Regions from separate parts of the Streptomyces sp. NPDC048507 genome, predicted to be linked through region 2. Evidence: predicted binding sites of a transcription regulator. Region 2 holds the regulator's gene; each other region holds the start of a gene.
What was found. Region 2 encodes HrcA, which represses chaperone genes, less so after heat shock. Its sites were predicted from a motif close to TTNGCACTCNGNNNNNCNGAGTGCNAA; they were not measured.
Positions count from the first base shown of each region.

Region 1: the regulator HrcA is predicted to act here: its motif matches at 5,464-5,490, upstream of groES (co-chaperone GroES).
Region 3: the regulator HrcA is predicted to act here: its motif matches at 1,809-1,835, upstream of groL (chaperonin GroEL).

Region 1 is NZ_JBICWZ010000003.1:714,864-724,958, reverse strand. Features, by position in the region: gene ACGFXC_RS12380 (FtsW/RodA/SpoVE family cell cycle protein) at 1-1,390, opposite strand, end outside; gene ACGFXC_RS12375 (LCP family protein) at 1,378-2,616, opposite strand; gene ACGFXC_RS12370 (sensor histidine kinase) at 2,698-4,062, opposite strand; gene ACGFXC_RS12365 (response regulator transcription factor) at 4,055-4,735, opposite strand; gene ACGFXC_RS12360 (DUF6234 family protein) at 4,877-5,302, opposite strand; gene groES (co-chaperone GroES) at 5,634-5,942, shown strand; gene groL (chaperonin GroEL) at 6,075-7,703, shown strand; gene ACGFXC_RS12345 (ester cyclase) at 7,809-8,516, opposite strand; gene ACGFXC_RS12340 (SDR family NAD(P)-dependent oxidoreductase) at 8,581-9,354, opposite strand; gene ACGFXC_RS12335 (LysR family transcriptional regulator) at 9,497-10,095, shown strand, end outside.
Region 2 is NZ_JBICWZ010000003.1:197,295-207,389, forward strand. Features, by position in the region: gene ACGFXC_RS09955 (carbohydrate kinase family protein) at 1-982, opposite strand, end outside; gene ACGFXC_RS09960 (ribonuclease Z) at 1,167-2,072, opposite strand; gene ACGFXC_RS09965 (histidine triad nucleotide-binding protein) at 2,076-2,435, opposite strand; gene ACGFXC_RS09970 (16S rRNA (uracil(1498)-N(3))-methyltransferase) at 2,514-3,257, opposite strand; gene ACGFXC_RS09975 (nitronate monooxygenase) at 3,254-4,345, opposite strand; gene dnaJ (molecular chaperone DnaJ) at 4,491-5,627, opposite strand; gene hrcA (heat-inducible transcriptional repressor HrcA) at 5,628-6,647, opposite strand; gene ACGFXC_RS09990 (MBL fold metallo-hydrolase) at 6,841-7,572, shown strand; gene ACGFXC_RS09995 (DUF3097 domain-containing protein) at 7,601-8,404, shown strand; gene hemW (radical SAM family heme chaperone HemW) at 8,423-9,655, opposite strand; gene ACGFXC_RS10005 (AMP-dependent synthetase/ligase) at 9,736-10,095, opposite strand, start outside.
Region 3 is NZ_JBICWZ010000013.1:68,864-78,958, reverse strand. Features, by position in the region: gene thrC (threonine synthase) at 1-756, shown strand, start outside; gene ACGFXC_RS29000 (MoaD/ThiS family protein) at 791-1,066, shown strand; gene ACGFXC_RS28995 (cold-shock protein) at 1,470-1,676, shown strand; gene groL (chaperonin GroEL) at 2,002-3,624, shown strand; gene ACGFXC_RS28985 (phosphoribosylanthranilate isomerase) at 3,777-4,400, shown strand; gene ACGFXC_RS28980 (beta-glucanase) at 4,443-5,180, shown strand; gene ACGFXC_RS28975 (alanine/glycine:cation symporter family protein) at 5,269-6,765, shown strand; gene ACGFXC_RS28970 (S8 family serine peptidase) at 7,035-8,219, shown strand; gene ACGFXC_RS28965 (lipase family protein) at 8,375-9,688, shown strand; gene ACGFXC_RS28960 (PTS transporter subunit EIIC) at 9,729-10,095, opposite strand, start outside.

The DNA of each region.
Region 1 (10,095 bases), 520 kb from region 2:
CCGTGACCAGCGGGGTGATCGTGGTTTCCGCCGGGCCCCGGGCGTCCGCTTCGCGTTGGCGTTCGGCGCTGTCGCTGATCCGCAACAGCAGGGCGATCATGATCCAGTTGGCCAGCAGCGAGGAGCCGCCCTTCGCCAGGAAGGGCAGCGCCTTGCCCGTCAGGGGGATCAGGCCCGTGACGCCGCCCGCCACCACGAAGACCTGGAGCGCCAGCGCCGAGGCCAGCCCGACCGCCAGCAGCTTGCCGAAGGGGTCCCGCGCGGCCAGCGCCATCCGCAGGCCCCGCTGCACGAGGAGCGCGTAGAGGATCAGTACGGCCATGACGCCGGCCAGGCCGAGCTCCTCGCCGACCGTGGTCAGGATGAAGTCGCTGCGCCCCGCGAACTTGATCAGCTCCGGGTGGCCCAGCCCCAGGCCGGTGCCCGAGACGCCGCCGGTGCCGAAGCTGAACAGCGCCTGCGCCGACTGGTCGGAGGTGACGCCCGGCGGCCGGTCCTTCCAGTAGTAGGACAGCGGCTCCAGCCAGGCCGCCACGCGCGCCTTCACGTGCGGTTCGGTCGAGCCCACCACGAAGGCGCCCACGGAGGCCATGAGCAGCCCGCACACGATCCAGCTGGTGCGCTCGGTGGCCACGTAGAGCATCACCACGAAGACGCCGAAGAAGATCAGCGAGGTGCCGAGGTCGCGCTCGAAGACCAGGACGAGCATGGACACGATCCACACCGTGATGATCGGTCCGAGCTGCCGCATCGGGGGCAGCCGCATGCCCAGGAACCTGCGGCCGGTCAGCGCCAGGGAGTCGCGGTGGATGACCAGGTAGCCCGCGAAGAAGATCGCGATCATGATCTTGACGAACTCGCCGGGCTGGAGCGAGAAGCCGAAGAGGATGATCCAGCGCTTGGCCCCGTAGGTGTCCGCGCCGAAGAACGCCGGCGCGATCAGCAGCACCAGCGCGACGGCCATGGTGATGTAGATGAACCGCTGGAGCAGCCGGTGGTCGCGCAGCAGCGCCACCACCAGGATGCAGGCGGCGACCCCGACCACCGTCCACAGCAGCTGGCCGGGCGCGTTCGCGTCGGACCCGTACCGCTCGATGTACCCCTGGTCCAGACGGTGGATCAGCACCAGGCCGAGCCCGGTCAGCAGCATGGCCAGCGGGAAGATCAGCGGGTCGGCGTACGGGGCGAACCGGCGGATGCCCAGGTGCCCCACCAGGGAGAGCAGCGTCATGCTGATGACGAAGCTGACGAGCTGCTGCGGCAGCTCCCCGTTCATCGCCAGGCCGGCGCTCACGTGGCCGAAGACCGCGATGCCGATGACGAGGAGCAGCAGCAGCGCTTCGGTGCGGCGGCGGGCGCCCGACGCCGTCCGGGGCCTCAGTCCACGCACGGGATGCCGCCGCCGTCGATGGTGCCGGGCTCTTCTTCCGGTGACGGTGACCGGGGTGACGGCGGCGGTGATGAGGGTGACGGCGGTGATGAGGGTGACGGCGGCGACGAAGGCGACGACGGCACAGAGGACGCGGCGCTCGGTGCACTTGGGGTGGCAGTGGTCTGGGGACCGATCTGCTCGGCAATGAGGCGCTTTATCTTCATATCATCTACGACGTTGATGTCCTCCCCATGGTTCCTTGCGAACCCCTCGACGGGGAGTGTCGTGAACCGCACTTTTCCGCCCGACAGGTTCTTCGCCTGCCTCACGAACCCCAGCAGGTCCCAGCCCGCGTCCGTCACGACGTCCTGCTTCGCCGTGTCGATCAGCTTGAGCAGCTTCACCGGGTCCGTGAAGGTCCCGGCCGAGTTCAGCTTCTGCGTCGCGCCCGCCAGGAAGGCCTGCTGCCGCTTGGTCCGGTCCAGATCGCCCAGGTCCAGCCCGTGCCGCTGCCGGACGAAGGCCAGGGACTGCCGGCCGTTCAGGGACTGCCGGCCCGCGGGGAAGTCGGCGCCCGAGTACCGGTCCTTCACCGGCTTCTTCAGGCACACCGGTACGCCGCCCAGCGCGTCCGCCAGGTGGTAGAAACCGGCCAGGTTCAGCTCGGCGAAGTGGTCGACCGGGACGCCGAGGAAACCGCGCACCGTGTCGATCTGTGCCCTGCGCCCCGCCTCGCGCCCCTCCTGCTCCAGCTGCCGCCGGTCGTGCACCCCCTGCGCGGACAGCCGGTCCTCACGGGCCGCCTTCGCCAGCCCGTACGCCTTCTTGATCTTGTCCTTGCCGTGCCCGGGTATGTCCACGAAGTCGTCGCGCGGGATCGAGAACGCCTTCGCCGGGCCGCCGTCGCCCGGCACGTGCAGCAGGATCAGGGTGTTCGCGTTGTAGCCGCCGATGTCCGAGCTGCCCGCGTGCAGCTGGTCGAGGACCTCCTCGGGCAGCGGGTCGCCGTTCTGGTCGCGACGGCTGTCCAGGCCCATGAGCAGGACGTTCACATCCCCGTGCGCCGATTTCTCGGCGCCCTCCAGGGCCTTGGAGCTGCCGATGCTCGACGACAGGTCCCGGTAGACGTACCAGGCGGTGCCGCCCGCCATCACCGTCAGGGCGCAGCCCGTGATCAGCAGCGTGCGCCCGACCCGCCGCGGCGAGGGCCGGCGGCGGCTGGTCTTCCTCCGTTGCGCGCTCATGTCGGACGATGCTCGCGCAGACCCGCTGAAGGAATCCTGAGCGCGGAGCCCCGGCAGCCCCCGCCCCAGCCCCCGCCCCCGTCACCCGTTCCCCGGGATCCGCAGCCGCAGCAGCGCCCCGCCGCCCGGAGCCGCCAGGGCGTGCACGTCGCCGCCGTGGGCCCGCGCGATCTGCCGCGCGATGGCCAGCCCCAGCCCGGTGCCGCCGCTCGCGCGGCCCCGGTCGGGGTCCAGGCGCACGAACCGCTCGAAGACCCGGTCGCGGTCCGCCGCCGGGATGCCCGGCCCGTCGTCGCTCACCTCCAGCACCGCCCAGCCGTCCTCGGCGGCGGCCCGGACCAGGACCCCGGTACGGGCGTGCCGCAGGGCGTTGTCCACCAGGTTGGCCAGGGCCCGCTCCAGCCGCGCCGGATCCCCGTACGCCGGTACGGGCGCCCCCGCCGCCAGCCGCAGCGGCACCCGGGGAGCGGGCCGCCGGGCCGCGTCCTCCGCCGCGAGCAGCAACAGGTCCACCGGCTCGGCGGGGCGGGGCGCGGGTCCGCCGTCGAGCCGGGCCAGCAGCAGCAGGTCGGCGGCGATCCGCTGGAGCCGTTCGGTGTCGGCCAGCGCGGCGGCGACCGACTCCCGGTCGGGGTGCTCGCGGGCGAGGGCGACTTCCAGCCGGGCGCGGACGGCGGCCAGCGGGTTGCGCAGCTCGTGCGAGGCGTCGGCGGTGAACTGGCGCTGGCGGGCGTCGGAGCGCTCCAGCCGGTCGAGCGTGTCGTTGACGGTACGGGCCAGCCGGGCGATCTCGTCGGCGCCGCCGGGGTCGGGGACGCGCCGGTCGAGTTCGCTCGCGGTGACGGCGGCCAGCTCGGTGCGGATCGCGGTGACGGGGCGCAGCGCGTGCCCGGTGACCCACCAGGCGAGGGCCGCGCTGAAGGCGATCAGCGGGGGTGCGCCGGCGAGGAGTCCGAGGGCGGTGGCCCGGGTGGCGTCGTCGACGTCGCTGAGCACGGTCATCGCGTACACGGAGTAGGGGGCGCGCGGGTCGTGCGCGCCGGGCGGCCCGGGGGTGGTGACCACCACCGCCGTGCGCCGTTCCGCGCCGGGACGGGCGGGCGGGAGCACGGTCGCGCGGGAGTCCTGGCCGGGGGCGGGCCGCAGGCCGGCGAGGCCGGGGACGTCCTGGGGGCCGCCGCTGGTGGCGAGCGTCCGTCCGGCCGCGTCCCGTACGAGGACCAGGTCGACGCCGCTCTCGGGCGCGGGCAGCCGGCCGCCGGCCGGCAGGGTCCGGGTGTCGAGCTGGGCGGCGACCTTCCGCGCGGCGAGCTCGGTGCGGCCGGTGGTGTTGTCGAGGAGGTTGGTGCGCGTGAGGGTGAACAGCCACAGTCCGCCGGTGGCCAGGACGGCGGCCATCGCGAGCGCGGCGGCCAGGGCGGCCCGCGCGCGGACGCTGCTAACCACCGTCGGGGGCCATCCGGTAGCCGGTGCCGTGGACGGTGAGGATGGAGCGGCGGCCGAAGGGGACGTCGATCTTCTTGCGGAGCGAGGAGACGTAGACCTCGACGATGTTCGGGTCGATGCCGTGGGGCGCGTCCCAGACCTCGTCGAGGATGTCCTGTTTGGCGACGGCCCGGCCGGGGCGCTCCATCAGGCAGGCGAGCACGCCGAGCTCGCGCGCGGTGAGTTCGATCTCGCGCTCGCCCCGGCGGCAGCGGCGGTCCTGCGGATCGAGGACCAGGTCGCCCGCGCGCAGGACGGCGGGCTCGGGGGCGGCGGCGCGGCGGGCGAGGGCGCGCAGGCGGGCGCCGAGCACGACGAAGGAGAACGGTTTGGTGAGGTAGTCGTCGGCGCCCGCGTCCAGGCCCTCGGCCTCGTCGTACTCGCCGTCCCTGGCGGTCAGGATGAGGACGGGGGTGGGGTCGCCGTGGGCGCGCATCCGGGCGCAGATCTCGGCGCCGCCGAGGCCGGGGAGCATCAGGTCGAGCAGGACGGCGTCGTACGGCCCGCCGGTGAGGGCCAGTTCCAGTCCCCGGTGGCCGTCGCGGGCGACCTCGACGCGGTGGCCGTCGGCGGACAGGCCCTGGCGGAGGGACTCGGCCAGGTTGTCTTCGTCTTCGACCACGAGGATGCGCACGGCTCAACTGTCACACACGGGCCGACGGCCACACACGGGCCAACCGTCACACACCGGTCAACCCACGTACACCGCCCAACCCGGACGTACCGCTCCGCACACGGACCCCGGCCCGGTCTACCCGCCCGGACCCCGGCCCGGTCACCCGCCCGGGCATTCGTGGCTGTCCCCGCCGCTGAAGCACTGCCCGTACGTCCCCCCGTACCGCGGCCCCGGCGCGGGTGCCGGCCGCAGCTCGTCGCGGGACCCGACGGCGATGGCCGCGGTGCCCAGCAGGATCGCCGCGCACACCAGGGCCTGGACGCATCCGGTGACGGGCGCCCGGCGGCGGAAGGCGCGCCCGGAGACGACGGCGGTGATCACGGCCGCCAGCACGAGCCCGCCCAGCACCCAGATCAGGACCCGGCGTGCGCGACCGTCGTCGGAGCCGCCGGGGTCCCAGGCGGCGAAGGCCGAGACGTAGAGTCCCGCGGCGATGGCCACCGCCTCCAGTACGGTCAGCAGCACGGCGGCGGCGATGTCCGCGGCCCAGCCCGGCCCGCCGCGCCCGTTCCCTGTCGTCGTCATGGCCGCAGTGTGGTCCCGGGGCGGCCGCCGGCGCCTGAGTACGGGTACTCAGGCGGCCCCGCGCCGTCCGCGGACCGCGGTCCGCGGCGGCAGAGCGAGGCCGGGCAGCGGCAGGGGAGCGGCCGGGGAGCGGCCGGAACCCGACGCCGCGCGCAGCTGAATTGGCACTCCGCTTGACCGAGTGCTAATCGCCGGAATAGTGTCGCACCTGGCACTCGCCACCGGTGAGTGCCAACGCAGCGACAGGCAGGTCCGGCACCCGCGACGACGGATCGACCTGGTCGCCACCCCAGACAGTTAACCCCGGATCTCCGAAGGGGGAGGTCGGATCGTGACGACCACCAGCTCCAAGGTTGCCATCAAGCCGCTTGAGGACCGCATCGTGGTCCAGCCGCTCGACGCCGAGCAGACCACGGCCTCTGGCCTGGTCATCCCGGACACCGCGAAGGAGAAGCCCCAGGAGGGCGTCGTCCTCGCGGTCGGTCCCGGTCGCTTCGAGGACGGCAACCGTCTGCCGCTCGACGTCACCGTCGGCGACGTCGTCCTGTACTCCAAGTACGGCGGCACCGAAGTGAAGTACAACGGCGAGGAGTACCTCGTCCTCTCGGCTCGCGACGTGCTCGCGATCGTCGAGAAGTAAGTCACTTCTCCAAGTTTTGTTTGAGCTACGCCCCTGGTCACCCCTGCTGATGCCGGGCGGCGAGGGGCGTAGTTCGTTCCAGGCGGTCGCGGTGAGCGGCCGGGGATCGCAACGAGAGGGAACACCGCTCCCATGCCGAAGATTCTCAAGTTCGACGAGGACGCCCGTCGCGCCCTCGAGCGCGGCGTCAACAAGCTTGCCGACACGGTCAAGGTGACGATCGGCCCCCGCGGCCGCAACGTCGTCATCGACAAGAAGTTCGGCGCTCCCACCATCACCAACGACGGTGTCACCATCGCTCGCGAGGTCGAGCTGGACGACCCGTACGAGAACCTGGGCGCCCAGCTCGTGAAGGAGGTGGCGACCAAGACCAACGACATCGCGGGTGACGGCACCACCACCGCCACCGTGCTGGCCCAGGCGCTGGTCCGCGAGGGTCTGCGCAACGTCGCCGCGGGTGCTTCCCCGGCCGCCCTGAAGAAGGGCATCGACGCCGCGGTCAAGGCCGTGTCCGAGGAGCTCCTCGCGACCGCCCGCCCGATCGAGGACAAGTCCGACATCGCCGCCGTGGCCGCGCTCTCCGCGCAGGACTCGCAGGTCGGCGAGCTCATCGCCGAGGCGATGGACAAGGTCGGCAAGGACGGTGTCATCACCGTCGAGGAGTCCAACGCCTTCGGCCTGGAGCTGGAGTTCACCGAGGGCATGGCCTTCGACAAGGGCTACCTCTCGCCGTACATGGTCACCGACCAGGAGCGTATGGAGGCCGTCCTCGACGACCCGTACATCCTGATCAACCAGGGCAAGATCTCCTCCATCCAGGACCTCCTGCCGCTGCTCGAGAAGGTCATCCAGGCCGGCGGCTCCCGCCCGCTGCTGATCATCGCCGAGGACGTCGAGGGCGAGGCGCTCTCCACCCTCGTCGTCAACAAGATCCGCGGCACCTTCAACGCGGTCGCCGTCAAGGCCCCCGGCTTCGGTGACCGCCGCAAGGCGATGCTCCAGGACATGGCCACCCTCACCGGTGCCACCGTCATCGCCGAGGAGGTCGGCCTCAAGCTCGACCAGGCCGGTCTGGACGTCCTCGGTTCCGCGCGCCGCGTGACCATCTCCAAGGACGACACGACCATCGTCGACGGCGGCGGCAACACCGCTGACGTCGCGGGCCGCGTCAACCAGATCAAGGCCGAGATCGAGTCCACGGACTCCGACTGGGACCGCGAGAAGCTGCAGGAGCGCCTGGCGAAGCTCGCCGGCGGCGTCTGCGTCATCAAGGTCGGCGCCGCCACCGAGGTGGAGCTCAAGGAGAAGAAGCACCGCCTCGAGGACGCCATCTCGGCGACCCGCGCCGCGGTCGAGGAGGGCATCGTCTCCGGCGGTGGCTCCGCGCTCGTCCACGCCGTCAAGGTCCTGGAGGGCAACCTCGGCCTGACCGGCGACGAGGGCACCGGCGTCTCCGTCGTCCGCCGCGCCGCCGTCGAGCCGCTGCGCTGGATCGCCGAGAACGCCGGCCTCGAGGGCTACGTCATCACCTCGAAGGTCGCCGAGCTCGACAAGGGCCAGGGCTTCAACGCCGCCACCGGCGAGTACGGCGACCTGGTCAAGGCCGGCGTCATCGACCCGGTCAAGGTCACCCGCTCCGCGCTGGAGAACGCCGCTTCCATCGCCTCCCTGCTGCTCACGACCGAGACCCTGGTCGTCGAGAAGCCGGCCGAGGAAGAGGCCGAGGCCGGTCACGGCCACGGGCACGGCCACAGCCACTGAGGCTGACGCCGCCTGACGCGTGAGAAGGCCCTGGTCACCGCCGCCGAGCGGGGGTGACCAGGGCCTTTCGCGTGCCCCGGCGGGATCCGGCGCCGCGGTGCCGCGTCAGTACGGGTGGCCGGGCGCCATGCCCATCTGCCGCATCAGCCCCGGGGCGTCGTAGTACCACCAGTCCTCCGCGATCTGCCCGTTCTCGATCCGGCAGGTCGAGCAGCCCGACATGGAGACCTCCCGGCCGGTCGGGGCCAGGCCCATGAACTCGCCCCGGTGGGTGCCGCGCCAGTCCCACAGGGTGGTGACGCAGTCCCCTTCGGCGATCTGGCGCGTCACGGAGAAGGTGAAGTCGAAGGCGTCGCGCCACATCGAGATGGTGCGCCGCAGCCCGTCCCGGCCGTTGCCCCGGCCCTCCGTGTCCATCATCTCGTGGCTGACGTAGCCGGCCGCGACGCACTCCTCGATGACGTCGAAGTCACCCTTGACCGCGATCTCCTCGAAGAACCGGTTCGCGACGAGCTTGTTGAGGTACTCGTCGCGGACCACGTCGAGGTTCATGAAGGTGGGCATCCCCTCGCAGAGGGCGACCATCTCGCGGAACATCCGGTCGGTCTCCGGCAGGTGAGAGTTCCTCATGGCCTCCTCGTAGGAGGGGAATTCGACGAGGTCCACGTAGTGCGTCCGCTCGTCCCGGTCCCGGCCGATCATGGTGTGGGTGACCGTGCGCCTGCCGCTGGTCTGTTCCGCGTAGCGGTCGATGAGCGCGTTCATCTCCTCGAACCGCGTGGTCTCGTAATCGATCACCTGTACGAATGTCATCGCGTCGCCTCCCGCGGTGGATGGGACACGTCCAGTTTAGGGAGATTTCACCCGGTCGGCGGGGCTACTGGGGTCCGTACTTGCGGCCCGTACGGGAGGACACCCCGCCCAGCAGCGCGCGCGGCGTCAGCTTCACCACGCCCATCAGCGCCTTGTACCGGGGGTCCGGGATCGAGACGGTCTTGCCGCGCGCGAGGTCGGCCAGCGCGGCCGCCACCAGCTTGTCGGCGTCCAGCCACAGCCACCCGGGGATGTTGTCGGTGCCCATGCCCGCCCGCTGGTGGAACTCGGTCCGCACGAAGCCCGGGCACAGCGCCATCAGCCGCACGCCCGAGCCCGCGAGGTCCTTCGCGGCGCCCTGGGTGAACTGCACGACCCAGGCCTTGCTCGCGCCGTAGGTGCCGCGCGGGACGAAGGCGGCCACCGAGGCGACGTTGACGACCCCGCCGCGTCCGCGCGAGCGCATCGATTCGGTCGCGGCCGAGGTCAGCCGCAGCACCGCTTCGATGTGCACCTTGATCATGGTCAGCTCGTCGGCCATGGAGACCTCGAGGTAGCGGCCCTTGTTGCCGAAGCCCGCGTTGTTGACCAGCAGGTCCACGGGGTGCGTACGGTCCCCGAGGCGGGTCTCGACGGACGCGATGCCCTCCTCCGTGGAGAGGTCGGCGGCCAGCACCTCCGCCTCGATGCCGTGCCGGTCGTGCAGCTCGGTGGCCTGCTCGGCCAGTCGCTCGGTGTCGCGGGCCACCAGTACGAGGTTGTGTCCCTGGGCGGCCAGCCGCCGGGCGAAGGCGGCGCCGATGCCCGCCGTGGATCCCGTAATCAACGCAGTCGTCATGTGCGCAACCTAGCCGCCGTCCCGATCGGCGTCCGTACCCGAGCGGGCACATCCGGGCGGGTACGGACGCCGTCGGGAGGGTCTGCTCAAAGAGGTGGCGGGACATTGGCGCCGGGATCAAAGACTGGCTTATGCTCGAAGGGTGATTGAGGCACGCCATCTCCGCGTCCTGCGCGCTGTCGCCGGGACCGGGTCCTTCTCCGCCGCCGCCCGTGAACTCGGCTGCACCCAGCCCGCCGTCTCCCAGCAGATGAAGGCGCTCGAACAGTCGGCCGGCACCCCGCTGCTGATCCGTACGGGCCGCGAGATGCGGCTGACCCAGGCCGGCGAGGCGCTGGTGCGGCACGCCGCCGGGATCCTGGCCGGGCTGACGGCCGCCGAGGAGGAGGTCGCGGCCATCGCCGGGCTGCGCGCCGGGCGGGTGCGGCTCGTCTCCTTCCCGAGCGGTAGCTCGACCCTGGTTCCCACCGCGCTCGCGGCGATGCGCGCCGCGCATCCGGGCACCCGGATCTCGCTGGTCGAGGCGGAGCCGCCGCGGTCCGTCGAGATGCTCCGCGAGGGCGACTGCGACCTGGCGCTGGCCTTCCGCTACGGGGGCGACGGCGGCGGGGAGCGCGGGACGGCCGCCGAATGGGAGGACCTGGTGGTCACCCCGCTGCTGACCGACCGGCTCGTCGGACTGGTTCCCGAGGGCCACCGGCTGGCGGGCGCCGAGCGGGTCGGCATGGCGGAGCTGGCCGG
Region 2 (10,095 bases):
AGAGGGAGCCGCCGAACTCCTGGACCGAGAGCGCGGCGGTCAGCCCCGCGAAGGCGAGCCGGTCGGCCAGGGGCCAGCCCGCCAGGCTGCCGGTGACGAACCCGGCCACGAACACGTCCCCGGCGCCGGTCGGGTCCAGGGCGTCCACCGCGATCGCCGGGACCTCGGCCGTCTCCCCGGTGCGGGCGTCCACCGCGTACGAGCCCTCCGCACCCATGGTCACCACCGCGACCGGGACCTTCTCCGCGAGGGCCCGGGCCGCGGCGCGCGGACACTCGGTCCGGGTGTAGCGCATCGCCTCGCCGGCGTTGGGCAGGAAGGCCTCGCAGTGGCCGAGGTCGGGCAGGGCGGCCAGGTCCCAGCGTCCGGTGTCGTCCCAGCCGACGTCGGCGAAGATCCGCGAGCCCCGGCGGGCGGCCTCGGCGACCCAGCCCTCGGCCGGTCCGGCCGCGAGCGAGGCCACGGCGGCCCGGGTCTGCGCCGGACACCAGGGGAAGGGGCCGGGCCCGGTGGGGGGTGGGGCCTCGTGGCCGTGGGAGACCATCGTGCGCTCACCCTCGTAGGCCATGGAGACGGTGACGGGGCTGTGCCAGCCGGGGACGGTCCGTGACATCGACAGGTCGATGCCCTCGCCCTGTTCGAGGGCGTCCCAGCAGTACTCGCCGTAGTGGTCGTCGCCGAACGCGGCGGCCAGCGAGGTGCGCAGGCCGAGCCGGGCCAGGGCGGTGGCCATGTTGGCGACGCCGCCGGGGCTGGACCCCATGCCGCGCGCCCAGGACTCCGTACCGCGCACCGGGGCGGAGTCGAGGCCGGTGAAGATGATGTCGAGGAAGACCGTGCCGGTCAGGAAGACGTCGCAGCCCGGGTCTTGGGGGTCGCGCAGCGGGCCCAGCGGGTCCAGCTTGCCCGGGCGGATGGTGCGGCTGTCCCGACTGGTCACGATGTGCTCCCCGTTGAAGTGTCGTTTCTGCTTGCGGTTCATGGGTGGAAAGCTGCGAGCCCTGCCCGTGCCCGGCAGGAGCGAAACCCAGTGTGACGTACATCACCGTCCGCTCGTGCCCCGTCACGCCCCGCGCCGGGCGGGGAGGCGGCCGGGGAGCCGCCGGACGGGGGCCGGGCGGCGCAGCGGGGCCGGGGGCTCACGGCCCCGGGGCGGGGCCGGGGGCCTACGGCCGCTTCGGCACGGCGACCCGTACGAGGTCCGCCGCGATCGTCAGCTCGCCCTCGAAGCCGGCCGCGCGGGCTTCGCGCTCGAACTCCGACGGGTCCGGGTAGCGCTGCGAGAAGTGCGTCAGCACCAGGTGCCGCACGCCCGCGTCCCGCGCCACCCGCGCCGCCTGGCCCGCGGTGAGGTGCCCGTGGTCGCGGGCCAGCGCGGAGTCGGCGTCGAGGAAGGTCGACTCGATCACCAGCAGGTCGCAGCCCCGCGCCAGCTCGTCCACCCCGTCACAGAGCCGGGTGTCCATGACGAAGGCGAACCGCTGCCCGGCCCGGTGCTCGCTGACGTCCTCCAGGGTGACCTCGCCGAGCCGCCCCTCGCGCTGGATCCGGCCCACGTCGGGGCCCTTGATCCCGTGCCGGGCGAGCAGCTCCGGAACCATCCGGCGGCCGTCCGGCTCGGTCACCCGGTAGCCGAAGGACTCCACCGGATGCGAGAGCCTGCGCGCCTCCAGGAGGTACGGGGGCCCCTCGGCCAGGATCCCGTCCCGCTCCACCGGCTCCTCGCGCAGCCGGACGGTCTCCCGGTAGGCGGTGGCGTAGCGGAGCCGGTCGAAGAACTTCTGCCCCGAGGCCGGGTAGTGCGCGGTCACCGGGTGCGGGACCCGGTCGAGGTTGATCCGCTGGATCACCCCGGCCAGGCCGAGGCTGTGGTCACCGTGGAAGTGGGTGACACAGATCCGGTTGATGTCGTGCGCGGCGACCCCGGCCCGCAGCATCTGGCGCTGCGTGCCCTCGCCCGGGTCGAAGAGGATGCCCTCGCCGTCCCAGCGCAGCAGGTAACCGTTGTGGTTGCGGTGCCGGGTGGGTACCTGGCTGGCGGTGCCCAGGACCACGAACTCTCGTACGGACACGTGCTATCCGGGGGGCCACTGGAGGCCGCGGCCGCCGAGGACGTGCGCGTGGGCGTGGAAGACGGTCTGCCCGGCTCCGGCACCGGTGTTGAAGACGACCCGGTAGCCGTGGTCGACGATCTTCTCGTCGGCCGCGACCTGTCCGGCCTCGCGCAGCACGTCGGCGGCGACGGCCGGCTCGGCGGCGGCGAGGGAGGCGCCGTCGGGGTAGTGCGCCTTGGGGATGACCAGGACGTGCGTCGGCGCCTGCGGGCTGATGTCGCGGAAGGCGACGGTCGTCTCGGTCTCGCGGACCACGGTCGCCGGGATGGTCCCCGCGACGATCTTGCAGAACAGGCAGTCCGCCTGCGGTTCCCCGGCCATGGCCGTGCCTCCCGTGTCGTTGATCGGTCCGGGCATCGTAACCGTCCGCGCCCCGGCCGTCGGGCTCCCTGTAGCGGACTACGACCAGCGGCCGGTGCGCGCCAGCAGGACCGCGGTCGCGGCCGTCCCCGCCGTCGAGGTCCGCAGCACCGAGCGCCCCAGCCGGTACGGGTGGGCCCCGGCCGCGGCGAAGGCGGCGAGCTCCTCGGGCGACACCCCGCCCTCGGGGCCGACGACGAGCACCACGGAGCCGGAGGCGGGCAGCGGGGCGGTCGCCAGGGCCTGCGAGGCGGTCTCCCGGTCCTCGTGGAGCACCAGGGCCAGGTCCGCCCCGGCCAGCAGGGCGGCGACCTGCTTGGTGGACAGGACCTCGTCCACTTCGGGGAACCGCACGCGGCGGGACTGCTTGCCCGACTCCCGGGCGGTGGCGCGCCACTTGGCGAGTGACTTCGCCCCGCGCTCCCCGCGCCACTGGGTGATGCAGCGGGAGGCCTGCCAGGGGACGATGGCGTCGACGCCGGTCTCCGTCATCGTCTCGACGGCGACCTCGCCCCGGTCGCCCTTGGGCAGCGCCTGCACCACGGTGATCCGTACGGCCGGCTCGGGCTCCTCGGCGGTCGCGGTGACGGAGACGACCAGCCGGTCCTTGCCCTCGGCGGCCCGGACGACGGCGTCCGCCCAGTGCCCGCGGCCGTCGGTGAGGACGAGCTCCTCGCCCGGGGTGAGCCGCTTGACCGACACCGCGTGCCGGCCTTCGGGGCCGTCCAGTACGAACTCGGGCCCCGCGGGGACCTCTTCGACCACGAACACGGGGGCCGTCATGACGCTCTCCTCATCTGCAACACCTTCAACGCGCTCTGTGCTTCGGCCAGTTCGGCCGCCAGCACCTCCACCAGCGCTCCCGCGGGCAGGGCCCGCGCCAGCCGGTGGCCCTGTCCCGCCCACAGGGCCATGCCCTGCGGGTCGCCCGCCGCGGCGGCCGCCGCGCGCAGTCCCGCGGTGATGTGGTGGACCTGCGGGTAGGCGGCCGGGGCGTACGGTCCGTGCTCCCGCATGAAGCGGTTGACCAGACCCCGGGCGGGGCGTCCGGAGAAGGCCCGGGTGAGTTCGGTGTGCCCGAACAGCGGGTCGGTCAGCGCCTTCTTGTGCAGGGGGTGCGCGCCGGACTCCGGGCAGACCAGGAAGGCCGTGCCGAGCTGCGCCGCCTCCGCGCCCGCCGCGAGCAGCGCCGCGATCTGCGCGCCGCGCATCAGGCCGCCCGCGGCGGTGATCGGGAGCGCCACGGCCTCGCGCACCTGCGCGACCAGCGAGAGCAGGCCGACGCCGGCCGTGCCGTCGGTCTCCGGATCGTCGCGGTGGGTGCCCTGGTGGCCGCCCGCCTCGACGCCCTGGACGCAGACGGCGTCGGCGCCCGCTTCCTGGGCGGTGCGGGCCTCCTCTACGGAGGTCACGGTGACGACGGTGTGGGTACCGGCAGCGCGCAGGCGGGCGAGGACCTCGGGGGCGGGGCAGCCGAAGGTGAAGGAGACGACCCGGACCGGGTCCTCCAGGAGGATGGCGAGCTTGGCCTCGTAGCCGTCGTCGCAGGTGCCGATGATGTCCTCCTCGGCGAGCGAGACCCCGTACCAGGCGGCCTCGCCGGCGAGCTGCCCGCGGTAGGCCTCGACGGCGGCGGGGTCGACGTAGCCGGTCTGCGGGAGGAAGAGGTTGACGCCGAAGGGCCGGCGGGTGAGTCCGCGCAGCTGCTTGATCTCCTGGTACATGCCGTCGGCGGTCTTGTAGCCGCCGGCGAGGTGGCCCAGGCCGCCGGCTTCGCACACGGCGGCGGCGAGGGGCGGGCCGGAGACCCCGCCCGCCATGGGGGCCTGCACGATCGGGTACTGGTGGAGACCGTTCGGTGCGGAGGACATGGACTGCATCGTGCCACGTCCGGCGCACCGCACCGAATCACGGCAATTCGCCTGGCATAGTCCGCTTCCCTCCCCCCGTGAGGGAAGCACGGAGCCCGGTCCGGGGCGTCCCCGGACCGGGCTCGTACGTGCCGTTCGGTGTGGCTCAGCGGCCGTTGAAGGCGTCCTTCAGGCGGCTGAACAGGCCCTGCTGGCCGGGGGCGAACTGGCCGGTCGGGCGCTCCTCGCCGCGCAGCTTCGCGAGCTGGCGCAGCAGGTCCTCCTGGGCGGCGTCCAGCTTGGCGGGGGTGGTGACCTCGACGTGCACGATGAGGTCTCCGCGGCCGCCGCCGCGCAGGTGCGTGACGCCGCGCCCGTGCAGCGGGATGGCCTGGCCGGACTGGGTACCGGGGCGGATGTCGATCTCCTCCAGGCCGTCCAGCGTCTCCAGCGGGCACTTGGTGCCGAGCGCGGCCGCCGTCATCGGGATGGTGACGGTGCAGTGCAGGTCGTCCCCGCGGCGCTGGAAGGTCGGGTGCGGCAGTTCGTGGATCTCCACGTACAGGTCGCCGGCGGGGCCGCCGCCGGGGCCGACCTCGCCCTCGCCCGCGAGCTGGATCCGGGTGCCGTTCTCGACGCCGGCCGGGATCTTGACCGTCAGGCTGCGGCGGGAGCGGACCCGGCCGTCGCCCGCGCACTCGGGGCACGGGGTCGGGACCACGGTGCCGAAGCCCTGGCACTGCGGGCAGGGGCGCGAGGTCATGACCTGGCCCAGGAAGGACCGGGTGACCTGCGAGACCTCACCGCGGCCGCGGCACATGTCACAGGTCTGCGCGGAGGTGCCGGGGGCGGCGCCCTCGCCCGAGCAGGTGGTGCAGACGACGGCTGTGTCGACCTGGATGTCCTTGGTCGTCCCGAAGGCGGCCTCGTCCAGTTCCAGGTCGAGCCGGATCATGGCGTCCTGGCCGCGGCGGGTCCGCGAGCGCGGTCCGCGCTGCTGGCTCTGGCCGAAGAAGGCGTCCATGATGTCGGAGAAGTTGCCGAAGCCGCCGGCTCCGAAGCCGCCGGCGCCACCGCCGCCCGAGGAGGACAGCGGGTCGCCGCCGAGGTCGTAGACCTGCTTCTTCTGCGGGTCCGAGAGCACCTCGTAGGCCGCGTTGATCTCCTTGAAGCGCTCCTGCGTCTTCGGATCCGGATTCACATCCGGGTGGAGTTCACGCGCGAGGCGCCGGAAGGCCTTCTTGATCTCGTCCTGGGAAGCGTCGCGGCGCACGCCGAGTACGGCGTAGTAGTCCGTGGCCACTTACGACTCCGCCAGGATCTGTCCGACGTAACGTGCCACTGCGCGTACCGCTCCCATCGTTCCGGGGTAGTCCATGCGGGTCGGTCCGACCACGCCGAGTTTGGCGACTGCTTCGCCGCCCGAACCGTAGCCGACCGAGACGACCGACGTGGAGTTGAGCCCCTCGTAAGCGTTCTCGTGACCGATGCGTACGGCCATCCCCGACTCACTGGCCTCGCCCAGCAGCTTGAGGAGCACGACGTGCTCCTCCAGCGCTTCGAGCACCGGCCTGATCGTCAGGGGGAAATCATGTCCGAAGCGGGTGAGGTTGGCGGTGCCGCCGATCATCAGCCGCTCCTCCGCCTCCTCGGCCAGCGTTTCGAGGAGCGTCGCCAGGACGGCCTTGACGGTCGCCCGGTCGTCGTCGGTCTCGAACGACTCCGGAAGGTCCTGCACGAGCTGCGGCACGTCGGTGAACCGACGGCCGACGACCCGGCTGTTGAGCCGTGCCCGCAGGTCGGCGACGGAGGTCTCGCCGAAGGGGGTCTGGGTGTCGACGAGCCGCTGCTCGACCCGCCCGGTGTCCGTGATCACCACGAGCATCAGCCGGGCCGGGGCCAGCGACAGCAGTTCGACGTGCCGGACGGTGGAGCGGGTCAGCGAGGGGTACTGGACGACGGCGACCTGCCGGGTGAGCTGCGCGAGCAGCCGCACCGTCCGGCCGACCACGTCGTCGAGGTCCACGGCCCCGTCGAGGAAGTTCTGGATCGCCCTTCGCTCGGGCGTGGACAGCGGCTTGACCCCCGCGAGGCGGTCGACGAAGAGGCGGTAGCCCTTGTCGGTGGGGATCCGGCCCGCGCTGGTGTGGGGCTGGGCGATGTAGCCCTCCTCCTCCAGCACGGCCATGTCGTTGCGCACGGTCGCGGGCGAGACGCCGAGCCGGTGCCGCTCGGTGAGGGCCTTGGAGCCGACCGGCTCCTCCGTTCCGACGTAGTCCTGGACGATGGCGCGCAGCACTTCGAGTCTGCGTTCACTGAGCATCGCGCACACCTCCGGATGCGGTCGGTCTGTCGGTCGTCGGTCTGTGGCCGGTCCGCCGGTCTGGCTGGCCCGGCCGGTCCCGCTGGTCCCCTCGTTGGCACTCTGAGCGCCCGAGTGCCAGAGATCCCCCGGTCAGTGTACGGGTGGGTAGTGCGCCCCGGGCAAGGGCGGCCCGCCAGGGTAGCGTCGCCGCATGGACGTACGTTGGGAAGAGGCGGGCTGGGAACGGCTGACCGGACGCGTCGGACGCCGACGGCTTCCGGTGTGGGACTGCACGGTGGGACTGGTGGTGGGGGACGAGTCGGTGCTCCTGATCGACCCCGGTTCGTGCGTGCGCGAGGGGGCGCTGGTGCGGTCGGAAGCGGAGCGGCTGACCGGCCGGAGCGTGACCCATATCGCATTCACACACGGACATTTCGACCACGTCCTGGGTGCTCCCGCCTTCCCGGAGGCATCGTTCTACGGGGCCGTCGGCCTGGACCGGCTCCTGGGGACCCCGGGCGGCCGCGAGGAGCTGTCCGCGAGCGCCCGCCGGCACGGCCTGGACGCGACGGAGGCGGCCGGGGCGGCCGCCCTGACGCGGGCGCCGCAGCACCCGGTGTCGGACGAACGGACCCTGGACCTGGGCGGCGCCCGGGTGCTGCTGGCCAACCTCGGGCCCGCGCACTCGCAGCACGACCTGACCGTACTGGTGCCCGGCGAGCGGGAGACGGTGTTCTGCGGGGACCTGGTGGAGGAGTCGAGCGAGCCCCAGGCCGGCCCGGACGCGGTGCCCGGACAGTGGCCCGCGGCCCTGGACCGGCTGCTCGCCCTGGGCGGGGAGGACGCGCTGTACGTGCCCGGCCACGGAGCGGTGGTCGACGCCGGCTTCGTCCGTGCGCAACGCGCCACACTGGCGGCCCGGTTCGGCGTGTCGGAGGCGTGAGCGGGGCCGCTCTCCTATCGTCGGCCGGATGCGTGAGTACTCCCCCGACCTGACCCCGCAGTGGAAGCGCGCCCGGCCCGTGCCCGAGGTGCCCGCCGACCCCGACCTGGTCGTCGAGGTGGCGGGCACCGACTTCTGCGGGGCCGTGGTGGGCTGCGAGGCGGGCACCGTGACCCTGGAGGACCGCTTCGGCAAGCGGCGGGTCTTCCCGATGGAGCCGGCCGGCTTCCTGCTGGAGGGCGCGGTGGTGACCCTGGTCCGCCCCTCCCGGGCGCCCGCCGCGCCCGCCCGCACGGCCTCGGGCTCGCTGGCCGTCCCCGGTGCGCGGGCCCGGGTGGCGCGGGCGGGGCGGATCTACGTGGAGGGCCGCCACGACGCCGAGCTGGTGGAGCGGGTCTGGGGCGACGACCTGCGCGTCGAGGGGGTCGTCGTGGAGTACCTGGAGGGCGTCGACGACCTGCCCGCGGTGGTGGCCGGCTTCGCCCCGGCCCCGGACGCCCGCCTGGGCGTGCTGGTCGACCACCTGGTGCCGGGCTCGAAGGAGTCCCGGATCGCGGCGTCCGTGGACGGCCCCGACGTGCTGGTGGTGGGCCACCCGTACGTGGACGTCTGGCAGGCGGTGAAACCGTCCGCCCTCGGCATCCCGGCCTGGCCGGTGGTCCCGCGCGGCCAGGACTGGAAGACGGGCGTGTGCCGGGCCCTGGGCTGGCCCGAGAACACCGGGGCCGCCTGGCAGCACATCCTGTCCCGGGTGTCCTCGTACCGGGACCTGGAGCCCGTCCTGCTGGGCCGCGTCGAGGAACTGATCGACTTCGTCACGGCGCCCGCCTAGGCGCCGCAGCGGGCGCGGTCAGTCGACCAGGTCCCGGACCACCGCGTCGGCCAGCAGCCGCCCGCGCAGGGTCAGTACCGCGCGCCCGGCGCCGTACGGGGCCGCCTCCAGCAGCCCGTCGGCCAGTGCCCGGCCGGCCGCGGCGAGCCCGGCCGGGGCGAGCAGCGACAGCGGGACGCCGTCGGCCAGCCGCAGCTCCAGCAGGATCCGCTCCACGCGCCGGTCCTCGGCCGACAGCAGCTCGCGCCCCGCGCCCGGGGAACGCCCCGCGGCCAGGGCCGCCGCGTAGGCGCCGGGGTGCTTGACGTTCCACCAGCGGACCCCGCCGACGTGCGAGTGGGCCCCGGGGCCGGCGCCCCACCAGTCGGCGCCGCGCCAGTACAGCTCGTTGTGCAGGCAGCGCCCGGCCTCGGTCGTGGCCCAGTTGGAGACCTCGTACCAGGAGTACCCGGCCTCCGCCATCACGGAGTCGGCGATCAGGTACCGGTCGGCGTGGACGTCGTCGTCGGTCATCGGGACCTCGCCGCGGCGGATCCGGCGGGCCAGCTGCGTGCCCTCCTCGACGATCAGGGCGTAGGCGCTGACGTGGTCGGGGCCCGCGCCGAGGGCGGCGGCCAGGGTGGCCCGCCAGTCCTCGTCGGACTCGCCGGGGGTGCCGTAGATCAGGTCCAGGTTGACGTGCTCGAAGCCCGCCGCGCGGGCCTCCGCGACGCAGGCCTCGGGGCGGCCGGGGGTGTGGGTGCGGTCCAGCACCTTCAGGACGTGCTGCCGGGCGCTCTGCATGCCGAAGGAGATCCGGTTGAAGCCGCCCGCGCGGAGCTCCGCGAGGTAGGCCGGGTCCACGGACTCCGGATTGGCCTCGGTGGTCACCTCGGCGTCTTCGGCCAGCCCGAACTCGTCCCGGATCGCCGCGAGCATCCGTACGAGGTCCCGCGCGGGCAGCAGAGTGGGCGTGCCGCCGCCGACGAAGACGGTGCGCACGGCCCTGGGGTCGTCGCCGAGCACCTTGCGGGCCAGGCGGACCTCGTCGATCAGGGTGTCGGCGTAGTTCTCCCGGGAGGCGAGCACACCGCCGGTGCCCCGCAGCTCGGTGGCCGTGTAGGTGTTGAAGTCGCAGTAGCCGCAGCGCGTCGCGCAGTACGGGACGTGCAGGTAGAACCCGAGCGGCCGGTCCCCGGCACCCGCCAGGGCGTGCGACGGCAGCGAGCCGTCTTCGGGCATGGGTTCACCGTCGGGCAGTGCGGAAGGCATGGATCCATTGTCCCGCACTGCCCGAAGGTCGTTTACGCGCTCGCCGCCGGGCCGGCCGGCGTGCTCGCCGCCGGGCCCGGTCAGGCCTCGCGGGCGCCCTCGTACATCTCGTCGATGAGGTACTTGAACTCGCGCTCGACGACCGGCCGCTTCAGTTTGAGGCTGGGCGTGAGGTCGCCGTGTTCGACGTCCAGGTCGCGGGGCAGGAGACGGAACTTCTTGACCGTCTGCCACCGCTGGAGGCCCTCGTTGAGGGTCTGGACGTAGGTCTCGATCAGGCGGGCGGTCTCGGGCGCCGCCAGGACCTGCGCGTACGTCTTGCCCTCCAGGCCGTTCTCGGCCGCCCAGACCAGGATCGACGGTTCGTCGAGGGCGATCAGGGCGGAGCAGAAGTTCCGGTCGGCGCCGTGCACGACGATGGTCGACACGTACGGGCAGAT
Region 3 (10,095 bases), on a different contig from region 2:
GAGCAGGGCAAGGTCGTCATGGCCGGTGTCTACGGTGGCGACCTGGTCGGCATCGAGGGCAACTACGACGACGTCAACCGCTTCTGCTCCGAGCTCATCGGCGACCCGCTGGGCGAGGGCTGGGGCTTCGTCAACGTCAACCTGCGCCCCTACTACGGCGAGGGCTCCAAGACCCTGGCGTACGAGATCTGCGAGCAGCTCGGCTGGCGGCTGCCCGACCAGATCGTCATCCCGATCGCGTCCGGCTCCCAGCTGACGAAGATCGACAAGGGTCTGCAGGAGCTGATCAAGCTCGGTCTGGTCGAGGACAAGCCGTACAAGATCTTCGGCGCCCAGGCCGAGGGCTGCTCCCCGGTGTCCACCGCCTTCAAGGCCGGGCACGACGTGGTCCGCCCGCAGAAGCCGGACACCATCGCCAAGTCCCTCGCCATCGGCAACCCGGCGGACGGCCCGTACGTCCTGGACATCGCGCGGCGCACCGGCGGCTACGTCGAGGACGTCGACGACACCCAGGTCGTCGAGGCCATCAAGGTCCTGGCGCAGACCGAGGGCATCTTCGCCGAGACCGCGGGCGGCGTGACCGTCGGCGTGACGAAGAAGCTCATCGAGAACGGGCAGCTCGACCCGTCGCTGACCACCGTGATCCTGAACACCGGTGACGGCCTCAAGACCCTGGAGGCGGTGGCCGCCGACAGCGGCCAGAGCGCCACCATCCGCCCCAGCCTGGACGCGTTCCGCGCCGCCGGCCTGGCCTGACCCTTCCCCCGCATCCCGGAAAGGCGGTAGCGCCATGAGCGTCAACGTCCGCATCCCCACCATCCTGCGCACCTACACCGGCGGCGTCGCCGAGGTCCCGGCCGAGGGCGCGACCCTGGCCGAGGTCATCGAGTCCCTGGAGCGCAGCCACCCCGGCATCGCCGCCCGGGTCCTGGACGACCAGGGCAAGCTGCGCCGCTTCGTGAACGTCTACGTCAACGACGACGACGTGCGCTTCGAGGGCGGCCTGGAGGCGGCGACGCCCGACGGCGCCGGCGTCTCGATCATCCCGGCCGTCGCGGGCGGCTGACGCTCCTGCCCCTCCGGGCGCCGGACGTAAAGTGAATTGCCCCCTCCGCTCATAAGCGGAGGGGGCAATTCTGCTTGATTGGGCGCGGTAAGGTTGGGGAAGTCCCCTCCGCCGTTCTTGCCCGCCGCATATGAACGGGGCCGGCGAGGGTTGACATTGAGTCAACATGGGTGCGCCCTTTGGGTCTTTGGCGAGGATTGCCGGGCCCGAGTTGCCCGGCAATATGCCAAATTTTCACTCTATTTCAATGTTTCCCGGTGTCCAGAATTCTCGTCGGAATGACCTGTCGCAGACAGCACCGGTGCGGATACATTCAGCCGCGGTCGAGGCGTTCCGGCGCAACTTCTGACCCGGGTCCGCGAAGTGCGGACCCGCGCAAGGGCCAGTAATAGGGGAGTTAGGCATGGCTCAGGGCACCGTCAAGTGGTTCAACGCGGAGAAGGGCTACGGCTTCATCGCGGTCGACGGTGGTGCGGATGTGTTCGTCCACTACAGCGCCATCCAGATGGACGGGTACCGCACCCTTGAAGAGGGTCAGCGGGTCGAGTTCGAGATCTCGCAGGGCCAGAAGGGTCCGCAGGCGGACATGGTCAAGCTCGCTGCCGGCTGAGTCCCCAGCGCGATCGACCACCGACGCACAGACACCACGAGGGGCCCACATCCCGGACACGGGATGCGGGCCCCTCGTGCGTTGTGCGGCCCCGCCGCACGGCCGGAAGCCGTCCCGGATCATCCGGAGCCGCTTGCACTCGCGGGGGTCGAGTGCTAATCATTGGCGTTAGCACTCTCCAGGTGAGAGTGCTACTAAAGACGAGGACCGGGTCGGTGAGGCCCGACGGGTCCGGCGGGAAGGAACCGCCGGCTCCGCAGGCCGTCCGTCGCGGGCGCGGGCGCGGTCCGGAGCAATCCACCCCTGTCCGGGAGGACCACTTCAGATGGCCAAGATCATTGCGTTCAACGAGGAGGCCCGGCGCGGTCTCGAGCGTGGCATGAACCAGCTCGCCGACGCCGTCAAGGTCACCCTTGGCCCCAAGGGTCGCAACGTCGTCCTTGAGAAGAAGTGGGGCGCCCCCACGATCACCAACGACGGCGTCTCCATCGCCAAGGAGATCGAGCTCGAGGACCCGTACGAGAAGATCGGCGCCGAGCTGGTCAAGGAAGTCGCCAAGAAGACGGACGACGTCGCCGGCGACGGTACGACCACCGCCACCGTTCTCGCCCAGGCGCTCGTCCGCGAGGGCCTGCGCAACGTGGCCGCCGGTGCCAACCCGATGGCCCTCAAGCGCGGTATCGAGAAGGCCGTCGAGGCCGTCTCCGCCGCCCTGCTGGCGCAGGCCAAGGACGTCGAGACCAAGGAGCAGATCGCTTCCACGGCCTCCATCTCCGCCGCCGACACCCAGATCGGCGAGCTCATCGCCGAGGCCATGGACAAGGTCGGCAAGGAAGGCGTCATCACCGTCGAGGAGTCGCAGACCTTCGGTCTGGAGCTCGAGCTCACCGAGGGCATGCGCTTCGACAAGGGCTACATCTCGGCGTACTTCGCCACCGACATGGAGCGTATGGAGGCGTCCCTCGACGACCCGTACATCCTGATCGTCAACTCCAAGATCGGCTCGGTCAAGGACCTGCTGCCGCTCCTGGAGAAGGTCATGCAGTCCGGCAAGCCGCTGCTGATCATCGCCGAGGACGTCGAGGGCGAGGCCCTGTCGACCCTGGTCGTCAACAAGATCCGCGGCACCTTCAAGTCCGTCGCGGTCAAGGCCCCGGGCTTCGGCGACCGCCGCAAGGCCATGCTCGGCGACATCGCCATCCTCACGGGCGGCACCGTCATCTCCGAGGAGGTCGGCCTCAAGCTGGAGAACGCCGGTCTCGACCTGCTCGGCCGCGCCCGCAAGGTCGTCATCACCAAGGACGAGACGACCATCGTCGACGGCTCCGGTGACAGCGACCAGGTCCAGGGCCGCGTCAACCAGATCCGCGCCGAGATCGAGAACTCCGACTCGGACTACGACCGCGAGAAGCTCCAGGAGCGCCTCGCGAAGCTGGCCGGCGGCGTGGCCGTCATCAAGGCCGGCGCCGCGACCGAGGTCGAGCTCAAGGAGCGCAAGCACCGCATCGAGGACGCCGTCCGCAACGCGAAGGCGGCCGTCGAGGAGGGCATCGTCGCCGGTGGTGGCGTGGCCCTGCTCCAGGCCTCCTCGGTCTTCGAGAAGCTCGAGCTCACCGGCGACGAGGCGACCGGCGCCAACGCCGTCAAGCTCGCGCTGGAGGCCCCGCTCAAGCAGATCGCCGTCAACGGTGGTCTCGAGGGTGGCGTCGTCGTCGAGAAGGTGCGCAACCTGGCCGTCGGCCACGGTCTGAACGCCGCGACCGGCGAGTACGTCGACATGATCGCCGAGGGCATCATCGACCCGGCGAAGGTCACGCGCTCCGCGCTGCAGAACGCCGCGTCGATCGCCGCGCTGTTCCTGACGACCGAGGCCGTCATCGCCGACAAGCCCGAGAAGGCCGGTGCCCCCGCGGGCGGCGGCATGCCGGGCGGTGACATGGACTTCTGATCGGCCCCGGCTGATCGGCTGTTCTCGAACGAGGGCGGCACCCCGACCGGGGTGCCGCCCTCGGGCGTTCCCGGCGGGCCCGGGCCGCGGGCCGGGTGCCCGGTGGGCGGGACGTATCGCCGCGATGGGGACCGGTTTGGAAGACTCGGAGCATGACTGCAAGCAGTGGACCGTTCGTCAAGATCTGTGGGCTGAAGACCGCGCGGGACGTCGACGTGGCCGTGGCGGCCGGGGCCGACGCCGTCGGGTTCGTGTTCGCCGCCGCCAGCCCCCGGACCATCGGGGCCGGTGCCGCCCGCGACCTGGTGGCCCGGGTGCCCGAGGGCGTGCTGACCGTCGGAGTGTTCCGCGGCCAGGACGTCGAGGAGGTGCGCCGGCTCACCGAGGAGAGTGGCGTGCGCGGCGTACAGCTGCACGGGGACGAAGAACCCGCGTACTACACGACCCTGCGCGCCCCCGGGCGCACCCTGCTGCGGGCCACCGCCGAGCACGTCCGGCGCTGCGGCGAGTACGGCGAGGATCTGCTCCTGCTCGACGCCCCCGACCCGGGCTCCGGAAAGCCCTGGAACTGGGGGTCGGCGCAGTTCACGGCCCCCGAGGGGCGCTGGCTGCTGGCCGGCGGCCTCACCCCGGACACGGTCCGGGAGGCCCTCGCCGCGACCCGCGCCTGGGGGGTCGACGTCTCCAGCGGGGTCGAGGCCGAACGCGGGGTGAAGTCCCCCGAGCTGATCCGCGCCTTCATCGCCGCAGCGCGATCGTACGATTACTCTCAGTGAGAACGGCGGTGTGGGGCGCCGCCGGGCGGGCAGAACCGCCCCATGGAACCGGAAACGCTCGGATGGCTGCGGCGCCTGACCCGCCGCCTCGCCCCCGGGGGCGGCGGGGGCCTGCCCGTGCTCGCCCCGCGCCTCAGCCCCGTCTTCACCGCCGACTTCACCTCGACCGCCCAGTGGGTGGCCGGCCGCTCCTGGGCCTATCCCGACGGCGGCCCGGTCAACCCGGGCGACAACAAGCTCGACCACCTCACCGACGACCCCGCCTACAGCCGCGGCGGGACCTTCCTGGCCACCCTGCGCCCCGACGGCGACTGGGACACCGGGCTGCTGACCACCGAGGGCAGCGACCAGGGGTTCACCGTCCGCACCGGTGACGTGCTGGAGGCCCGGGTGCGGCTGCCGCTGGAGACGGGGGCCTGGCCCGCGATCTGGACCTGGCGCGACGGCGGCCAGGAGATCGACGTCTTCGAGTACCACCCCGACAACCCCGACCTGCTGGAGCTGTCCAACCACGTCCGCGAGGCGCACCGCTACCACCGCGATCCGTCGGTCCGGCCCGGTGCCTGGGTGGACCTGAAGGTGGAGTTCGGCCGCAGCTCCGTCGTCTGGTGGGTCAACGGCAGGCGCGTCTTCGCCGACCGGCGGGGCGTCGGGCGCGGCTGGTACGCGTACCTCATCGTCAACCTCTCGGTGTCCGCGGGCCGTTACCACCCGGCGCCCGGCCCGGAGCTGACCCGCATGTCCTACGAGGTGTCCCGGCTGCGGGTGCTGCGGGCCTGACGGGCGGCGCGCACGGGGGCCTTCGGGCCCGGCCGGAGCGGACCAAGGTCCCTGTCGGGGGGCCTTCGGCCCCGGGAGACTTCGGTGCATGGACACCCTGGACACCCTGGTCGTCACCGTCAACGACCACCTCTGGACCTACCTGCTGATCCCGCTGGTGGTCGGTGCCGGCCTGTACTTCACGGTCCGGTCCCGCGGTGTGCAGCTGCGCCTGCTGCCCGAGATGTTCCGCGTGGTGAAGGAGAAGACCCCGCCGCGCGCCGACGGCCGCAAGCAGGTGTCCTCGTTCGGGGCGTTCACCATCTCGGCGGCGGCCCGCGTCGGCACCGGCAACATCGCCGGTGTCGCGACGGCCATCACGCTGGGCGGCGCGGGCGCGGTGTTCTGGATGTGGGTGATGGCGGTGATCGGCGCCGCCTCCGCCTTCGTGGAGTCGACCCTCGCCCAGCTGTACAAGGTCCGGGGCGCCACCGGCGCCTACCGGGGCGGACCGGCCTACTACATGCAGCGGGCCCTCGGGAAGCGCTGGCTCGGCGTGCTCTTCGCGGTGACGATCACCCTCACCTTCGGCTTCGTCTTCAACGCGGTGCAGGCCAACACCATCACGTCCGTCGCGGCGGGCTCCCTCCCGGAGGCCGGCACGGCCTGGTTCGGTCCGGCGGCCGGCGTGCTGCTCGCGGCGCTGCTGGGGTTCGCCGTGTTCGGCGGGGTCCGGCGGATCTCCTCGGTGACCACCGTGCTGGTCCCGGTGATGGCCGTGGTCTACCTGCTGCTCGGCGTCACCGTGGTGCTGCTCAACATCACCGAGTTCCCGCGCGTCATCGCCGACATCGTGGGCGGCGCCTTCGGGCTGCGCGAGCTGGCGGCGGGCGGTCTCGGGGCGGCGGTGCAGCAGGGCATCCGGCGCGGGATGTTCTCCAACGAGGCGGGTCTGGGTTCCGCCCCGAACGCGGGCGCGGCGGCCGAGGTCTCGCACCCGGTGAAGCAGGGGCTGGTGCAGTCCCTCGGCGTCTTCTTCGACACCCTCCTCGTCTGCACGATGACCGCCTTCATCGTGCTGGTGACCAACCCGGAGCTGTCCGGCCGGCAGGGCGCGGACCTCACGCAGACCGCGCTCGGCGGCTCCCTCGGGGCGTGGGCCGGGCACGTGCTGACGGTGGTCGTCTTCATGCTGGCCTTCAGCTCGATGGTCGGGAACTACTACTACGGCGAGACCAACATCCAGTTCATCACCCGCAGGCGCTGGGTCCTGCCCGGCTACCGGGTGCTCGTGCTCGCGGCGGTCGTCCTCGGCTCGCTCGGCTCGGTGTCGGTGGTGTGGAACATCGCGGACGTCTTCATGGGGCTGATGGCGCTGGTCAACCTGCTCGCGATCCTGCCGCTGTCGGCCATCGCCTTCCGGCTGCTGGAGGACTACCTGGTCCAGCGCCGGGCCGGTCTGGACCCCGTCTTCACCCGGGACCGGATGCCCGGCCTGCGGGGGGTCCAGTGCTGGGACCCGGTCCGGGCCCCGGCGGCCGGGGCGGGGGCGGGGGCCGGGGCCGTCGGGGCGGGCGCCGGGGCGCGGTCGGCGCCGTCGGCGTAGCGCGCACCGGTCGCCCGTACGGGTGGACTTGGCGGGAGTGCGTGCGGTGGCCCCGCGTGGGGCGCCGGAGCTGAAGAGACGTTTCCGCAGTGCGCGCGGCGGACCGGGCCCGGCGGCGGCGGGGGGTCGGCCAGGCGGCGGTGGGCGGCTCAAGTCGGCTCCGCAAGGAACCCGATGAAGCGGAGGGCCGCGCCCCCCCCGGGACCCGTTCCCCGGTGACGGGTGCGGCTCACCCACGCCGATCCACACGCACTTCAGGGAGCTCCCCCATGCGTCTGTTCGCCGCGCGCCTGACCACCGCCGCCGTCCTCGCCCTGACCCCCGTGGCGGCCGGTACGGCCTCCGCCGACACTCCGGAGCCCACCCCGGCACCGCTGCACACCTCCGCGAACGCCATTCCGGGCAGCTACATCGTCACGCTGGCCAAGTCCTTCCGTCCGGCGGAGTTCGCGAAGACGCTGGGCCTGGCGCCGAAGTTCACCTACGGCGAAGCGATCAACGGGTTCGCCGCGAACCTCGGCGACAAGCAGCTGAAGGCCGTCCGTGAGGCGTACGGCGTGCTCTCCGTGGACCAGGACGCGCGGGTGAGCGCCCCGCCGGCCCCGCAGAAGGAGGCCGGCGCGATGTCGCCCGCCCACTCGTGGGGGCTGGACCGGATCGACCAGCGTTTCCTGCCGCTCGACAACAACTTCAGCGCCCACGGCAGCGGCCAGGGGGTGACGGCGTACATCGTCGACACCGGCATCGACTTCGCGCACCCCGACTTCGGGGGCCGCGCGGTGCGCGGGTTCGACGCGATCGGTGACGGCCGGGGCGGGGCGGACTGCAACGGTCACGGCACGCACGTCGCGGGCACGGTCGGCGGCGCGACGTACGGGGTGGCGCGCAAGGCGAGCCTGGTCAGCGTCCGCGTCCTCGGCTGTGACGGCCGGGGCGCCTGGTCGGGGATCATCGCGGGCTTCGACTGGGTGGCGCGCAACGCCCACCAGCCGGCGGTCCTGAACGCCTCCCTGGGCGGGGACCGGCTGGAGTCCGTGAACGCCGCCGTGACGGCCGTGTCCGACCGGGGCGTGCTGCCGGTCATCGCGGCGGGCAACGACAACCGGGACGCCTGCCGGGTCTCGCCCGCCTCCGCCGCGCGCGTGGTGACGGTCGGCGCGACCAACCGCTTCGACGAGGAGACGGACTTCTCCAACTGGGGCGAGTGCCTCGACATCTACGCCCCGGGCCAGGAGATCACCTCCGCGAAGCTCGGCGGCGGCAGCACGGTCATGAACGGCACGTCGATGGCCGCGCCGCACGTCGCCGGTGTGGCGGCCCTCTACAAGGCCGAGCACCCCAGTGCCCTCCCGGCCGAGATCCACAACTTCCTCTCGGACAAGTCCACGAAGGACGTCATCGAGAACCTGAGCGACAACAGCCCGAACCAGCTGCTGTTCACCAACGGTCTCTGAGCTCCGGCCCCGGCGCCCGGGTGCGGTGCCGCGCGGCCCGGCGGCCGTGCGACACCGCACATATGAAACATCATCATGTGTGACAAATGGGGTGAATCTCCCTAGTCTCTGCTCCGGCGCCGAGCACATCGGCCGACGAAGGGACGGGACCGAGGATGAGACGACGGGTATCGGGGATCGCCGCGGCCGTGGCGGCGGCCCTCGTACTGGGCTGGTGCGGCACCGCCGCCACGGCCGCCCCCGCCGGGAACCCGGACGGCGGCCGGGGCCGGGCCGAGTGCGCGCCGGGCGTACCGCTCGGGCCCGAGGGCGAGCGGTTCTACGACCCGCCGTCGCCGCTGCCCGAGGGCGAGCACGGCGACCTGATCTGGGCCCGCCGCGTGCAGGCCCCCGGCGGTGCCCGCGCCTGCCGGATCCTCTACCTCTCCACCCTCGGCGACGGCAGGCCCGTCGCCGTGTCCGGCATCGTCGCCTGGCCCGACCGGGCGGCGCCGCGCCAGGGCCGCAACGTGGTGGCCTGGGCACACGGCACCGTCGGCGGACCGCGCGAGTGCGCCCCCTCCGCCGTGCCGGACCCGGCGGTCGACCTGGTCGACTACTTCACGTACGGGAGCCCGTGGGGCATCGACGTCGGCGTCCCGGCGCTCACCGACCTCCTCGCGGCGGGCGACGTCGTCGTCGGCACCGACTACCAGGGCCTCGGCACCCCCGGCGTGCACCAGTACGTCGTCGGGGCCACCGAATCCCGCAACGTCCTGGACTCCGTGCGCGCCGCCCGCCACATCGAGCTGGCGCACGCCAACGACAAGACCGCGGTGCTGGGCTGGTCGCAGGGCGGCGGCGCGGCGATGTTCATCGGCCAGAACGTGCGCCGGTACACCCCGGAGACCAGGCTGGTCGGCGTCGCCGGGCTGGCCCCCGCCGCCGACATCGGGCCGGAGTTCGAGGGGCTGGTGCTGCCCGGCCCCACCGACGCCACCTCCCCCTCCCACCAGGCGGCGCTGCGCGTCAACGTCTACCGGGGCTTCCTCGCCGCCTATCCGGAGCTGCGCGCCCCGGACGTGCTGAGGCCGGCCGGACTGGACGCCCTCCAGGGTGACGGGGTGGCGTGCATCGAGCACTTCTCCGACGTCATCCAGAACAACGTGGGCAACGCCGGACAGCTCGGCACCCTCTTCAAGCCGGTGCTGGAGGTGCCGCGGGCCTGGTACGAGCGCTTCCACGAGAACACCCCGGGCTACGCGCCGGGGGTGGCGCCGGTCCTCGTCATGCAGGGGACGGCCGACACCGTCATCAACCCGAACTCGACGACGGAGTACGTGAAGCGGGCCTGCGGCTTCAGCCAGCCCGTCCAGTACACGAAGTACCAGGGCGCTACGCACCAGACGATCCCGTTCGTGGCCCGGAGCGAGTACCTGACCTGGATCGCGGACCGCTTCGCGGGCCGTACGGCGCCGTCCAACTGCTGAGGCGCCGGGCCGCGGGGGCGGCCCGGCGCGCCGGCCACGGCTACGCCGGCACCGGCTCCTTCGCCGGTCCGGCGGCGCCGGCCCCGGCTCCGCCGGCCGGGCCGGGCTCGGCATCGGTGTTGAGGTCCTCCAGCATCTGCCGGGTGAAGCCGAAGAAGTAGGTCGCGGCGAAGCCGACGAGGTAGCCGGTCGCGAGCCCGCCCGCGTAGACGGCGACGGTCACGCCCATCCCGGCACTGCCGTCCAGCAGCGGGAACAGCGCCCAGCCGGAGGGGCCGATGGCCGTCGAACCGAAGCTCACGCCCAGCTGGTTGCAGAGGCCGACGAAGGCGCCGCCCGCCGCGCCGCCCGCGCAGGCGGTGATGAAGGGGCGGCCCAGCGGCAGGGAGACGCCGTAGATGAGCGGT